DNA from 3 places in the Cytobacillus sp. BC1816 genome. Region 2 is predicted to be linked to each of the others. Evidence: riboswitches for the same ligand, from Rfam matches in the RefSeq annotation. Region 2 holds a riboswitch; each other region holds the start of a gene.
What was found. A riboswitch is a leader RNA that binds a small molecule or an ion and turns the genes downstream of it on or off. The one in region 2 is predicted to bind S-adenosylmethionine.

Region 1 (4,229 bases), 2.1 Mb from region 2:
AGGTTCATCTGCATTAACATGCAGAATTGGCATTTCATAACCTTTGGCAAGATCACTTGCATATCTGGTAGAACGTGAATCATGTGATTCTGTTGTGAAGCCAATTGTATTATTGGCGATGATATGGATCGATCCGCCCGTATTATAGCCAGTCAGCTGTCCGAGGTTCAGTGTTTCTGCTACAATTCCCTGTCCTGGGAATGCTGCGTCTCCATGAATGATAATGGCTAAAGCAGCTTTTGGATCCACTTCAGGATATCCGGCCTTTGTTCTATTATCCTGTGAAGCTCTTGTGTAGCCCTCAACCAGTGAACCTACAAATTCAAGATGGCTCGGATTGTTAGCTAATGTCAGTCTGGCTATGGTCGTATTCTCATCTTTGATCTGTTTATCAAGGCCTAGGTGATATTTAACGTCGCCTGTCCATCCGTAATTGATTCCGATAGATCCTTCGGAAGGAACCAGTTCTTTATTTGGAGCATGCTGGAATTCCGCGAAGATCATTTCATACGGCTTTCCTAGCACATGAGCGAGAACATTTAACCTTCCGCGGTGGGCCATTCCGATGTTAATCGTTTTGGCACCATCAGAAACGGATTCAGAAACAATTTCATCCAGTAATGGAACCATTGTATCTAGACCCTCAATTGAGAATCTTTTCTGTCCAACGAATGTTTTATGAAGGAACTTTTCAAATTCCTCAACTTCAGTCAGTCTTCTTAAAACTTTCAGTTTTTCCGCCTTCTGCATTGACAGTTTGTGGCTGTTGGCCCCTATTTTACGGCGAAGCCAGTCTTTTTCGTTTTCATCAAATATATGCTGGAATTCAAACGCAATTGGTCCCATATAAGCGCTTTTCAGGAATTCAATTGCTTCGAGTCCGTTGCGTAAAGGATACGTGGCGTCTTTAGTAATCACACCGGCAGGAATCTCTTTTAAATCATTTTCAGATAAGCCATATTTGCTCAGTTCGAATAATGCACTTTCAGATTTATGGTTACCCAGCGGATAAATATCTGCAGCCAAGTGGCCATATGTGCGGATATTATCAGCAAGGCGAATTGCAGCAAGTGTTTTTTCAAGCTGTCCGGCATTCATTGGCTGATTTGCTGATGAAGCCATTTGCGGAGTTCCTTCACTCGCTAGAGGGGAACCATTTCTTTCAAAGTAGTCTTTCATTTCAGGATCGATAGAAGATGGATCCTCTAAGTATCTTTCATATAGTTCAATAACGTAGCCAAGGTTGGGGCCATGAAATCCTTGTTCAAAAGGTCCCTCACCATTCGATGGCTTTTTCATGGAAAATTACCTCCATAACTGTTTTTAAGTAAATAATTCAAATGCATTTTTCTCCCCTGAAAATACAATACCCGTCTATAAGATGCATTAACGTTTTATTTTTACGAATAATAATATTTTTCAGAGGATAAAACGTTTCCACAGTTATTCTAACACGGAAAATCTAGTTGTACAAAGATAAAAACATGAATATAGTGGAAAACTATTAAAAAAATTTTTTTAGTAATTACTTATTCTAATAAAATGTTTTGTTAAATGTTAAACAATTATAAATAAGAAATAACTGGGTGGTTTTTAGAAGAGGCAAAAATAAAAAGCCGAAATGCTGTTCGGCTTTAAAAAGTCTCAACTAAGTTAATATAGATTTGTTTCGCTGCATTCGAATTTTTTCTGTTTTCTTTTAGGGAAGATTCAATTGCTTCTCTCGTTTCCACAGGAAAATCAAAATGGCCGCAAGTTGTACATTTTTCGAACATGGAACCAGAAACATTTACTTCAATGCCATCCATGGTCTGGAATACTGCTGGTCCTTCGGATTCCGAAAACCGGTGGCGGCAGTGGCTATGTTCACGCATATTAGCTTCCCTCCAAGAAAAATTTCATTTGCCTTCATTATAAAACAAATATTCTGAACTTTGAAGTGATCCACTTCTAACATTTTATGCCAGGTTTTTTTCAAAAGAATAATTAGTGTATATTTAAGACACATTAAAATTATTCAAAATCAGGAGGTTTTTCCATGAATATTGGCAGAGCAAAAGAGATTGCCGAGTCTGCTGAAATGCACAGTGTTACTTTCAATGGCATCCAGATCATCATTCAGCATGTAGATGAACAGACTAAGACAGCACGTATTTACACAAAAGCAGATTCTGAAAAAGAAATGGATGTGCCGGTTAACGAATTGATTGAAGAATGAATACCCTTAAAAACTTCCCAGTATGTGATGGGAAGTTTTTTTGTTCATAATCTTCCTCATTCCCCATTGAAAACGGACACTTAGGTTAAAAGGACTGAAAACACCTTATCGGATATTTTTTATAACATAAAATATTCAAAAAAGTGTTGACGATTAACGGTTTACTGTAGTAAAGTTTAGAGAAAATTTAATATTTGATTTCTTATCCAGAGAGGTCGAGGGTAAGGCCCGATGACGCCTCAGCAACCAGCAATCATTTTTTTGATTGAAAAGGTGCTAATTCCTGCAAGTTTCTAAAAACTTGAAAGATAAGAAGAATGGCTGATCACATTAAAAAGTCTTCTTCTTATAGAAGGCTTTTTTTATTTTTACTAAGGAGTGGTTACAAGCATGTATAATATTGACACAAGATTAGCGCAAATCGGAAACAGGAGCGAGTCAGCAACAGGTGCTGTCAATCCGCCTGTATATTTTTCCACGGCATATCGCCATGAAGGTATTGGGCAGTCAACTGGATTTGACTATAGCAGAACAGGCAACCCCACCCGCCAGCTGCTTGAAAAGGCGATCGCCGATCTGGAAGAAGGCGACCAAGGCTATGCATGCAGTTCTGGAATGGCCGCAATTCTTACCATACTTTCTCTTTTTAAATCCGGAGATGAATGGATTGTATCCAAGGATTTATATGGCGGTACATATCGTCTGCTTGAACAGGGCTTCAAGAAGTGGGGACTTCAGTGCAAATATGTAAATACCAGCAATCCCGAAGATGTTGAAATTTTAATCACGGAAAAGACCAAGGCAATATTTCTGGAGACACCAACTAATCCGCTGATGGAACAGACTGACATTCAATTGATAGCAGACATTGCCCAAAAGCATAATATCCTCCTTATCGTTGATAACACGTTTTATACCCCTCTCCTTCAGCAGCCGTTAAAGCTTGGAGCTGATATTGTCATCCATAGTGCAACAAAGTATCTTGGCGGACATAATGATGTCCTTGCCGGATTAATTGCTGCAAAAGGCAAAGAGTTATGTGATGCACTGGCTATGAACCACAATGCCGCAGGTGCTGTCCTTAGCCCTTTTGATTCATGGCTGCTGATCAGAGGGATGAAGACACTCTCTCTCCGCATGGAACGGCATGGAGAAAATGCGAAGGTATTAGCAGAATTTTTATCGGGCCACGATGCAGTAACGGATGTCCTATATCCCGGCAAAGGAGGCATGATATCTTTCCGAATCAAGGATGAATCCTGGGTGAACCCATTTCTGCAGAGCCTCTCCCTTATCTCCTTTGCAGAAAGCCTTGGCGGAGTCGAGAGTTTCATAACTTATCCAGCAACCCAGACACATGCCGACATTCCTGAAGAAATCCGCATTGAAACCGGTGTCTGTAATAGGCTTCTGCGTTTCTCGGTTGGAATAGAAAGTGCAGAAGATTTGAAGGCGGATCTTGAACATGCTTTTGCAAGGGTTGTTAAGGAGGCAGTACGATGAGTTCGAATTACACATTCCAAACCAAATTACTTCACAATAATCAAAAATTCGACCCGGAAACAGGAGCTGTCAGTGTACCGATCCAGCATGCCTCCACTTTTCATCAAAAAGATATTGATGCGTTCGGAAAATATGATTACAGCCGCAGCCTGAATCCAACAAGGGAAGCACTTGAAGAAGTCATAGCGGAGCTTGAAGAAGGTATTAGAGGGTTTGCCTTTTCTTCTGGAATGGCTGCGATTTCTACAGCATTCCTCCTCTTATCACAGGGAGATCATGTTGTCATTACAGAAGACGTATATGGCGGAACCTATCGTATGACAACAGAAGTCCTGTCCCGTTTTGGAATTGAGCACACATTTGTTGATATGACAAATCTTGAGGAAGTAAAAGAAGCAATTCGTCCCAGCACGAAAGTTTTCTATGTAGAGACTCCTTCCAACCCGCTGCTGAAAGTGACTGATATACAGGCCATCAGTTCACTTGCAAGACAGCATGGAGCCCTGAC
Region 2 (4,229 bases):
TGCATAATTGGAGTTGATCAGGACTGCATCCCCTTCTCCATTATTATAGATTTGAGGAAGAAGTGACGCTTCATATTCAGTATCAAACTTTAACTTTTTAGGATTGTCTTTAATATCATCCAGAGTTGCTTCGGTTTTTTCCACATCTTCATTTAAAGTAATAAGTCCCTCTGCTTCAAGCATGGAGAGAATACGGCCATGGTCTGCTACTGAGTTGCTCATGATGATTGATGCACCCTCAGGAAGTTCGTCAAGGCTCTTATATTTTTGAGAATATACTCCGATTGGCTCAATATGAATTCCGCCTGCATTTGTAAAATCATATCCATGTTCAGCTTTCTGTGACTCAAGGTAAGGAATATGCTGGAAATAGTTTGCATCCAGCTCTTTAGACTCAAGTGCTTGGTTTGGCAATACATAATCCTGGAATGGCACAACATCAAGTTCAAAGCCTTTTTCTTCAAGCAATGGCTTTGCCTCTTCAAGAATTTCAGCGTGAGGTACGTTGGAAGCCCCTACTGTAATTTTAGTGCTTTCTTTACTTTCTCCGCCTTCACCGGCATTGCCGTCTTCTTCTGAAGTCCCGCAAGCTGCGAGAACAAGTGCTACTGCAAGTGCAAGAGCAAGTGATAACCACTTTTTCATATAAATCTCTCCTTAACGTTTGTCTAATTTTGTTGTTATGATATCTCCAATAAACTGGATGATAAATACAATTACTAGAATAATGACAGTCGCCATAAGCGTCACATCACTGCGGCTCCTCTGGAATCCTTCCAGGTAAGCAAGGTTTCCAAGTCCGCCAGCACCGATGACACCGGCCATGGCTGTGTAGCCTACCAGCGCGATGGCTGTAACCGTAATTCCTGAAACAAGGGCGGGCATTGATTCCGGAAGCAGAACCTTCCAGATAATTGTGCTTGTTTTTGCACCCATAGACTTGGCCGCTTCAATTACACCTTTATCTATTTCCCTCAAGCCTATTTCCACCATACGGGCATAAAACGGGGCGGCACCAATAATTAATGCAGGCAGTGCTGCATCTTCCCCGATCATTGTCCCAAGAAGAAGCTTGGTAAATGGAATCAATAACACGATCAGAATGATAAACGGAATTGAGCGGAATATGTTGACGAAAGCTGAAATAATTTTATTAATTGCTGCGTTTTCCCAAATGTTGCCCTTGGAGGTCAGGAAGAGCAGCAGTCCCAGAATTGCACCTAAAATAAAAGTTGCGAGAACAGAAATAGCTGTCATATAAAGAGTTTCCATTGTAGCTTCCCACATGGAGTCCCACTTCACATTTGGAAACCATTCGTTAAGCATTGGAAATCACCTCCACGCCCACCTGCTGAGAATGAATAAATTCAATCGCTTTTGCAACTTCCTCTGCCTCTCCATCAACATGAATGAATAAAGTACCGTAGGAACCGTTCTGCGTCTGGGAAATCTTTCCCTGAAGTATATTTACGGTTACCTGGAAATTACGGATCAGGTTTGTAATCAATGGCTGTTCAGCTGATTCGCCCACAAACCCTAATTGCACTACTTTTCCTTTTGGATACAAATCGACCAGGTGATCAACCGTTTCCTTAGTTTCTTCAGGCTCTGTCACCTGCTGAACAAACCGCTTTGTTATCAAAGCTTTTGGATTCCTAAACACATCCAATACTGGCCCGATTTCAACAATTCGACCACCTTCCATGACTGCAACCCGATGGCAGATTTTACGGATAACGTGCATTTCATGAGTAATTAGGACAATCGTTAAGCCCAGACGCTCATTGATGTCAACAAGCAGCTCCAAAATGGAATCTGTAGTCTGCGGATCAAGTGCAGATGTCGCCTCATCACAAAGCAGTACTTTTGGATTATTGGCAAGGGCTCTGGCAATTCCAACCCTTTGTTTTTGACCGCCGCTGAGCTGGGAAGGATAGGCATCTTCTCTTCCTTCAAGGCCAACGAGTTTAATGAGTTCATCAACCCTTTTCAGCCTTTCCTGCCGGGAAATACCAGCGATTTCAAGCGGAAAAGCGATATTCTCCCTTACCGTTCTCGACCATAATAGATTGAAATGCTGGAAGATCATGCTTATTTCCTGACGCGCTTTTCTTAGTTTGCTTCCCTTTATCTTTGAAACCTCATTGCCTGCAACTGTCACACTGCCATGGGTAGGAAGCTCCAGCCCATTCAGCATGCGGATCAAGGTACTTTTACCTGCACCGCTATATCCGATAACTCCGAAGATTTCTCCTTCTTTTACTTCCAGGTTTACATCGTCAACTGCTTTTACCTGGCCTTTCTTTGAAGAGAAAATCTTCTGTACATCTTTTATATAAATCAACGTGAATTGTCACCTCTTTAATCGAAAGATACAGATTATAATTATTAGACTGCTTTTATTTCCCTATTTTTTACTCCTTATAGGCTTTCATGCGCTAAAAGCAAAAATGCCTTTCTGCACATGAGCAGAAAGGCATTAAAAATTAAGTCCTTTCTCTCATCTGTCAAAGCTATGCTTTGAGTGAATTGGCACCATTTCAATTAATTGACGGTTGCCGGGCTTCATAGGGCACTTCCCTCCACCTCTCTTGATAAGAGCGTAACGATTTATATTCAATTAATACTTTAAATAAATTTAGCAGTTTATTAATTACGTTTGCTATCGTATCACAGCTATCAAAAAGGTGTCAACGAAGAAATTTTAAACTTTCGGAAAAAAATGAATGGTAAATTTTCCTTTATGCCTTCGCAGCAAGTGATGTAATGCCTGCAGCTGCTTCTATCGCCTGTTCCAGATCTTCAATCAAATCTTCCGCATTCTCGATTCCGATAGAAATTCGAATTAGATCCTCCGGCACTCCCGCAGCTTTTAAACCTTCTTCATCCAGCTGCTGGTGAGTGGTACTTGCAGGGTGGATAATCAGGCTCTTAGCATCCCCGACATTTGCCACATGTGCCCAAAGCTGCAGGCTGTTTATTAGCTTGGCCCCAGCTTCTCTTCCGCCAGCAATTCCAAACACAGCCACAGCTCCAGCTCCTTTAGGCAAGTATTTATCCGCCAATTTTTTGTCCGGATGGCTTTCATGCCCAGGATAAAGCACCCAATTAACAGCTGGATGCGCCTCTAGATACTCCACTACTTTTTTCGTATTGGCAACATGCTCTTTCATACGTACATGCAAAGTCTCAAGCCCCAATGTAAATTGAAATGCACTTTGCGCACTCATAGCAGGACCTAAGTCTCTTAACAGCTGAACGCGCGCTTTGATAATATAGGCCGCCTCGCCAATTGCTTCACTATAGACAATATCATGGTAGCTCGGATCAGGTTCTGTAAAGCCCGGAAACTTATGGGAATTCCAGTCAAATTTTCCGCCATCTACTATAATTCCTCCCATTGTGGTTCCATTACCGAGCAGCCATTTAGTCGCAGAGTGTATAACAATGTCAGCACCATGTTCGATAGGCCTGCATAGATAAGGTGTAGCAAAGGTGTTATCGACAATTAGAGGCACACCATTCTCGTGTGCAATTGCTGCAACCTTTTCAATATCCAGGATTTTTAAGCTTGGGTTTCCAATCGTTTCGGCAAAAATGGCCTTTGTTTTATCTGTCATTGCGTTACGGAAATTTTCCGGATCTTTTGGATCTACCAGTTTCACTTTAATTCCATACTTGGGAAGTGTGACTGCAAACAAATTATAAGTACCGCCATATAAATTGGACGCAGCAATAATTTCATCCCCTGCTTCAGCTATGTTTAAAATGGCAAGCGTAATGGCAGACTGTCCGCTTGCAAGAGCCAGGGCCCCAACTCCTCCTTCAAGCAAGGCCACTCTTTCCTCAAATACACTTACAGTCGGATTATGTATCCTGCTATAAATATATCCTGGTTCTTTAAGAGCAAAGAGATCTGCAGCGTGATCTGTATTCTTGAACTGGTAAGCATTATTCTGGTAAATCGGTAACGCCCTTGCGCCAGTTACAGGGTCTGGCTTCAGTCCCCCATGTACTCCAATTGTTTCAAAACGGTAATTTTTTTGTTTATCAGTCATTGCTTTCTCTCCTCTATAAAAATTTTAGTATTTCTTATTGAAGAACTAAGAAAAGCGCAAGGCGCCCGCTTATCGGCGGCAAGCATAAGACGAACCGTCTGAAAGGCTGCTCTTTAACCTTTTGACGGATTAACTTAGACCTAAGAGCCGATGGCGCCTGGAGCTAGACAG
Region 3 (4,229 bases), 2.5 Mb from region 2:
ACAAATAGAAGAAAAAAAAGATACACTTATAGAAATGGAAAAAACAGAGAGTTCTCTCCGTCGTATTTTAAAAGAAATCGACCGTTTCCTTTCCAATGACCTTGCGGGTGATATCGAAAGAACGCTGCTTCAGGAAAAAGAAGCCCTGCTTTCCAAGAAAACGGAATTGCAGGCCATCATCGTGCAGGAGGAAAAAGAAAAAGAACGGCAGCTGGGACTTAGAGATCAGCTTGAAAAGACGAAGGAAAAGATTGAAAATCTATCTAAAGATGTGGAGTCCCTGGAAAACTTTAATCGTGAAAAGTCGCTGCATCATGAAAATAAACGGGTAAAGCAGGAAAAAGAGAAACAAAAGGTAGCTTTCGAAAGTGTACAGAAAGAGCTTGCAAACGAGCATCAAATCATCGTTGATCTGCAGGAAAAGTGGAGCCAAACGTACTTGGAATGGAAACTATCAGCCGAGCAAAATATTAAGGAGATTAGCTTCTTTATAGATGGTGCGGTGTTTCCAGCCGCTGGGAAAGCAGAAGCTTCTGAGGAGGTTCCGCGATTATCATCACATATGCTGGAAGAAATCATTGGAAGCATTGAGGAGCTTAAACAGCTGCAAAAATCAAAAGAAGAACAAGCCAGTGAATTGCTGGCGATCCAGGCGACAAGAGAATCGGAGCAAAAACAGCAAAAGAAGCTGGAGAAAAAACTTCATGCTCTTAACGAAGAGTGGAAGGATGCACCTATACCGGATGAACCCATGAGTATTTTGGAAAAGATGGTTCAGACAGCTGCAAAGGAATCAAAGGCAGCAGAGAAAGAAGAGCGTGAGCAGGGAACAGCTGTAACAGTTTCTGATACTACTTTAAAGCATGCGAAGGCGCAGCGCGATAAGACTGTTAAAAAAGTGGCCAAGCATGATAAACAGCCAGAAGAATGGGAAGAACTTGATCTGGAGATGAAGACGGTTGAGATTACTGACCAGACCAAACAGACGAATGCAGAAATAAAGAAAACGGAAGAGCGCAAAAAAGAGACGGAGCAAAACATTGCTGAGTTTGAAAACAATCAATTACATCTATCCGTAATCCTTAAAGAGGAAGCAGCAGCTTTTACGGATGAAGATATTGAAAAAATAAAGAGTCAAGGAAAGCAAAGCATCATTTCCTGGAGTGAAAAACATCAGGATATCCAGGATGAAGGCCAGGAGAAGCACGCAAAAATTGAACAATCCCTGCGCAATTTAAAGCTCAATATTGAAGGCAAGGATTGGGAAATCCGCTTTAAGAATGAAGTCTTAACTACGCTTGATCATATGGATACAAGGCATTATGCACATATTCAAAGTGTGGTTCAAAACATGAAGCGCTTTTCACAGAGCGGCTTAGAACAGTTGGAACGCGATAAAGAACGGGCGGAGAAAGCGCAAAACTTCTGGGCCAGTCGTGCGAGCATGAAGGTGCTGAGTATTTCGGAAGCGATTCGCTCGATGATTGCAAAAATGAAGCTTAAGAATGAACGGGGTTCTTTCCCGCTCGTCCAGCTCAAAGAAGACATCCTGCCTAAAAAGGCGGAAGATATTGAAGCTTTACTGAAACAGCATTTTGTTTCGGCCATTAACAAAATTACGAAACGATTCGAGATGATTGATGACAATAATCTGGAGCTGGATCAGGAAATCAAACAGCTCATCAGTGATGAGCAGATTTTATTTGTCTCCCTCAGGAATCGTTACCCGGAGCTGCTGGTATATAATATGCGTACTGATAATGCCTTCATGTACGGAAAACCGCTGCGTGAGCATTATTCAACCTGGCAGACGATCAACCAGGGTTCAAAGACTAAATCCGATGGCAGCGGCGGCCAAAAGCTATCTGCCCGCATGGTCATGATGATGATGCTTCTTTCGGTTAAGAGTGAAACCGATCAAAGCTGGGTTCCATTAGTCTGTGATAATCCGTTCGGCCAAGCGGCTTCTGCACATGTGCTTGATCCGATTTTTGCTGTAGCTGATAAGCTGAAGTTCCAATTCATCGTCGTTACTCCGCCTGAATTGGTGAAAACAGAGATCAGCCAGAGGTTCGATGCGTATTATAAATTGGATTTCATCCGGGAAAAAGGGAAAGAGATTGTGTCGGATACGATTGTTCCGGCGTTTCGAATTTATCAGGGAGAGGAAGCAGTTCATTAGATTAAAAGAATTAAAGTATTGCCATCTTGCAAAAAATATGCAATACTTGGTTGAAAATATATATTTTATACAAATTCTTATCCAGAGAGGTGGAGGGACTGGCCCTGCGAAGCCTCAGCAACCCCTGATTATGTCAGGAAGGTGCTAATTCCAACAGAGTTGAAGCTCTGGGAGATAAGAGGTCGTTTTTTTGATAGTAAAGGCCTCTTATAAAGAGGCCTTTTTTTGATGTATTTTTAGTTTGAGCTTGGTTTAAATAATAACGAAGAAAGAGGAGGAATGGCAAAATGGAAAACGGCGTTATACAGGTACCGGAAGCATATTCGAGGATATTACAGGACTCTGATTTGCTGGGTTTCGGGCAATCATGTGATCGGAAAACAGGGTTTTTACTAAAGGGGCTGGCTGCCTCAAAACCAGGAGGAAGCTTTTTGGAGCTGGGCACAGGTACGGGGGCGTCTGCTTCCTGGATCATTGATGGGATGGATGAATGCAGTAAGCTAACGACGGTTGACATAGATTCAACAGTGCAATCCATCGCGAAAAAAAACCTCGGGTATGACAGCAGAATCACATTTTGCTGTGAGGACGGTGCAGCTTTTATTAGAAACCTATCAGAAAGCTTCGATTTTATTTTTGCAGATACGTGGCCAGGGAAATTCGAGCTTCTGGACAAAACCCTGGATCAATTAAATATCGGCGGTTTTTATGTGATTCATGATGTGTTTCCGCAGCAGAAATTGCCTGAGGAATTTAGGATCAAAGCCACTAAGCTTCTGAAAACTCTGCAGGACAGACCTGACCTTGACATTACAGAATTGGATTGGTCTACTGGACTGATATTGGCAGTGAAGACTGCGGTTTGATAGTGAAATATGAGGGGGGCGTTCCATGAAGAGTGATATAAATCAGGTTAAACATGTATTGCATGAAGATGAAAACATTATTGAATGTTTAAGCTGTTCATTAGTGGCTCATTTCTGTTTAGCACCTCATCCAGGCTTCTTTGCAGCAACGAACAAAAGACTGCTGTTTTATGGAATTCCTGCATCAGGGACAACCAAGGAATTAGTTGAAGAATTTGCGTATATCAATATAACTTCCATTGAAGAAAAAAGGGGAATCACCGGCAAGCATATTCATATGTATTATAACCAGGACTTGTATAAATTCCAGCAAATCCAGGGGATGAATATGTTTGATTTTATGGCAGCGGTTAAGGAAAAGATGTGCATGTTTGCTGCTTCGGCAAAAGAGCGTTATCCCGTAGGATAAGCGCTCTTTTAAATAGTGGGAATATATGGCTTAACTTATTTGCTCAGATGACTTTTCCATGCTTTAGCGATTAACTGGACCCCTTTCTGAATCTCGTCCATTGAGGGGGCACCATATCCAATCATCACTTGATGATTTGGCTTTTGAAGCTGATACATAGGTGAGACGGCATCCATTTCCACACCGCAGGACTTCGCCAGTTCAATGGCCATTGCTTCTTTTAATCCTTCGGGTAATGTCACGATGATATGCAAGCCCGCTGTATCACCAATTATGTCAAAGTGGTCTCCTAAGTGTTTTGATAGGCTTTCTATCAAACAGCTCCGCTTGGCTCGATATAACGTTCTCATTTTTGCTATATGAGATGTATAAAGTCCTTCTTCTATAAATTTTGAAGCAGTTTGCTGATCAATTCTAGAAACATTCGACTTTTGGTAAGCATTAAATTTTTCAAAGTCCTGCTGCAGTGCTGCTGGCATAATCAGATAGCTGATCCGAAGTGATGGCAGCAATGTTTTTGAAAAGGTGCCAAAGTACAGTACCCGCCCGGTTGAATCCAAATGGGACAATGCTGGGATTGGTGCACCTTTGTAGCGAAATTCAGAATCATAGTCATCCTCGATAATATAAGCGTCCTGTTTAATTGCCCAATTTAACAGCTCAATCCTTCTGGCAATAGACATAATTGTACCGGTAGGGTATTGATGAGCTGGTGTCGTATACAATAATTTTATTGGCTCATCAGCATCAGGCACACAGCATCCTTCTACAT

Region 1: linked by a shared signal. The riboswitch ahead of ACR42H_RS12775 (methionine biosynthesis PLP-dependent protein) and the one ahead of ACR42H_RS23350 (methionine ABC transporter ATP-binding protein) in region 2 are both predicted to bind S-adenosylmethionine.
Region 3: linked by a shared signal. The riboswitch ahead of ACR42H_RS10700 (O-methyltransferase) and the one ahead of ACR42H_RS23350 (methionine ABC transporter ATP-binding protein) in region 2 are both predicted to bind S-adenosylmethionine.

Annotation. Positions count from the first base shown of each region.
Region 1 covers NZ_CP195611.1:2,485,362-2,489,590, forward strand. Annotated here, with positions in the region: gene sucA (2-oxoglutarate dehydrogenase E1 component) at 1-1,299, opposite strand, end outside; gene ACR42H_RS12765 (hypothetical protein) at 1,635-1,874, opposite strand; gene ACR42H_RS12770 (H-type small acid-soluble spore protein) at 2,039-2,218, shown strand; SAM riboswitch class I at 2,418-2,533, shown strand; gene ACR42H_RS12775 (methionine biosynthesis PLP-dependent protein) at 2,609-3,721, shown strand; gene metC (cystathionine beta-lyase) at 3,718-4,229, shown strand, end outside.
Region 2 covers NZ_CP195611.1:4,593,384-4,597,612, forward strand. Annotated here, with positions in the region: gene ACR42H_RS23340 (MetQ/NlpA family ABC transporter substrate-binding protein) at 1-645, opposite strand, end outside; gene ACR42H_RS23345 (methionine ABC transporter permease) at 658-1,326, opposite strand; gene ACR42H_RS23350 (methionine ABC transporter ATP-binding protein) at 1,319-2,344, opposite strand; SAM riboswitch class I at 2,498-2,601, opposite strand; gene ACR42H_RS23355 (O-acetylhomoserine aminocarboxypropyltransferase/cysteine synthase family protein) at 2,742-4,058, opposite strand.
Region 3 covers NZ_CP195611.1:2,064,833-2,069,061, forward strand. Annotated here, with positions in the region: gene ACR42H_RS10695 (hypothetical protein) at 1-2,182, shown strand, start outside; SAM riboswitch class I at 2,257-2,363, shown strand; gene ACR42H_RS10700 (O-methyltransferase) at 2,470-3,048, shown strand; gene ACR42H_RS10705 (PH domain-containing protein) at 3,074-3,457, shown strand; gene ACR42H_RS10710 (PLP-dependent aminotransferase family protein) at 3,493-4,229, opposite strand, start outside.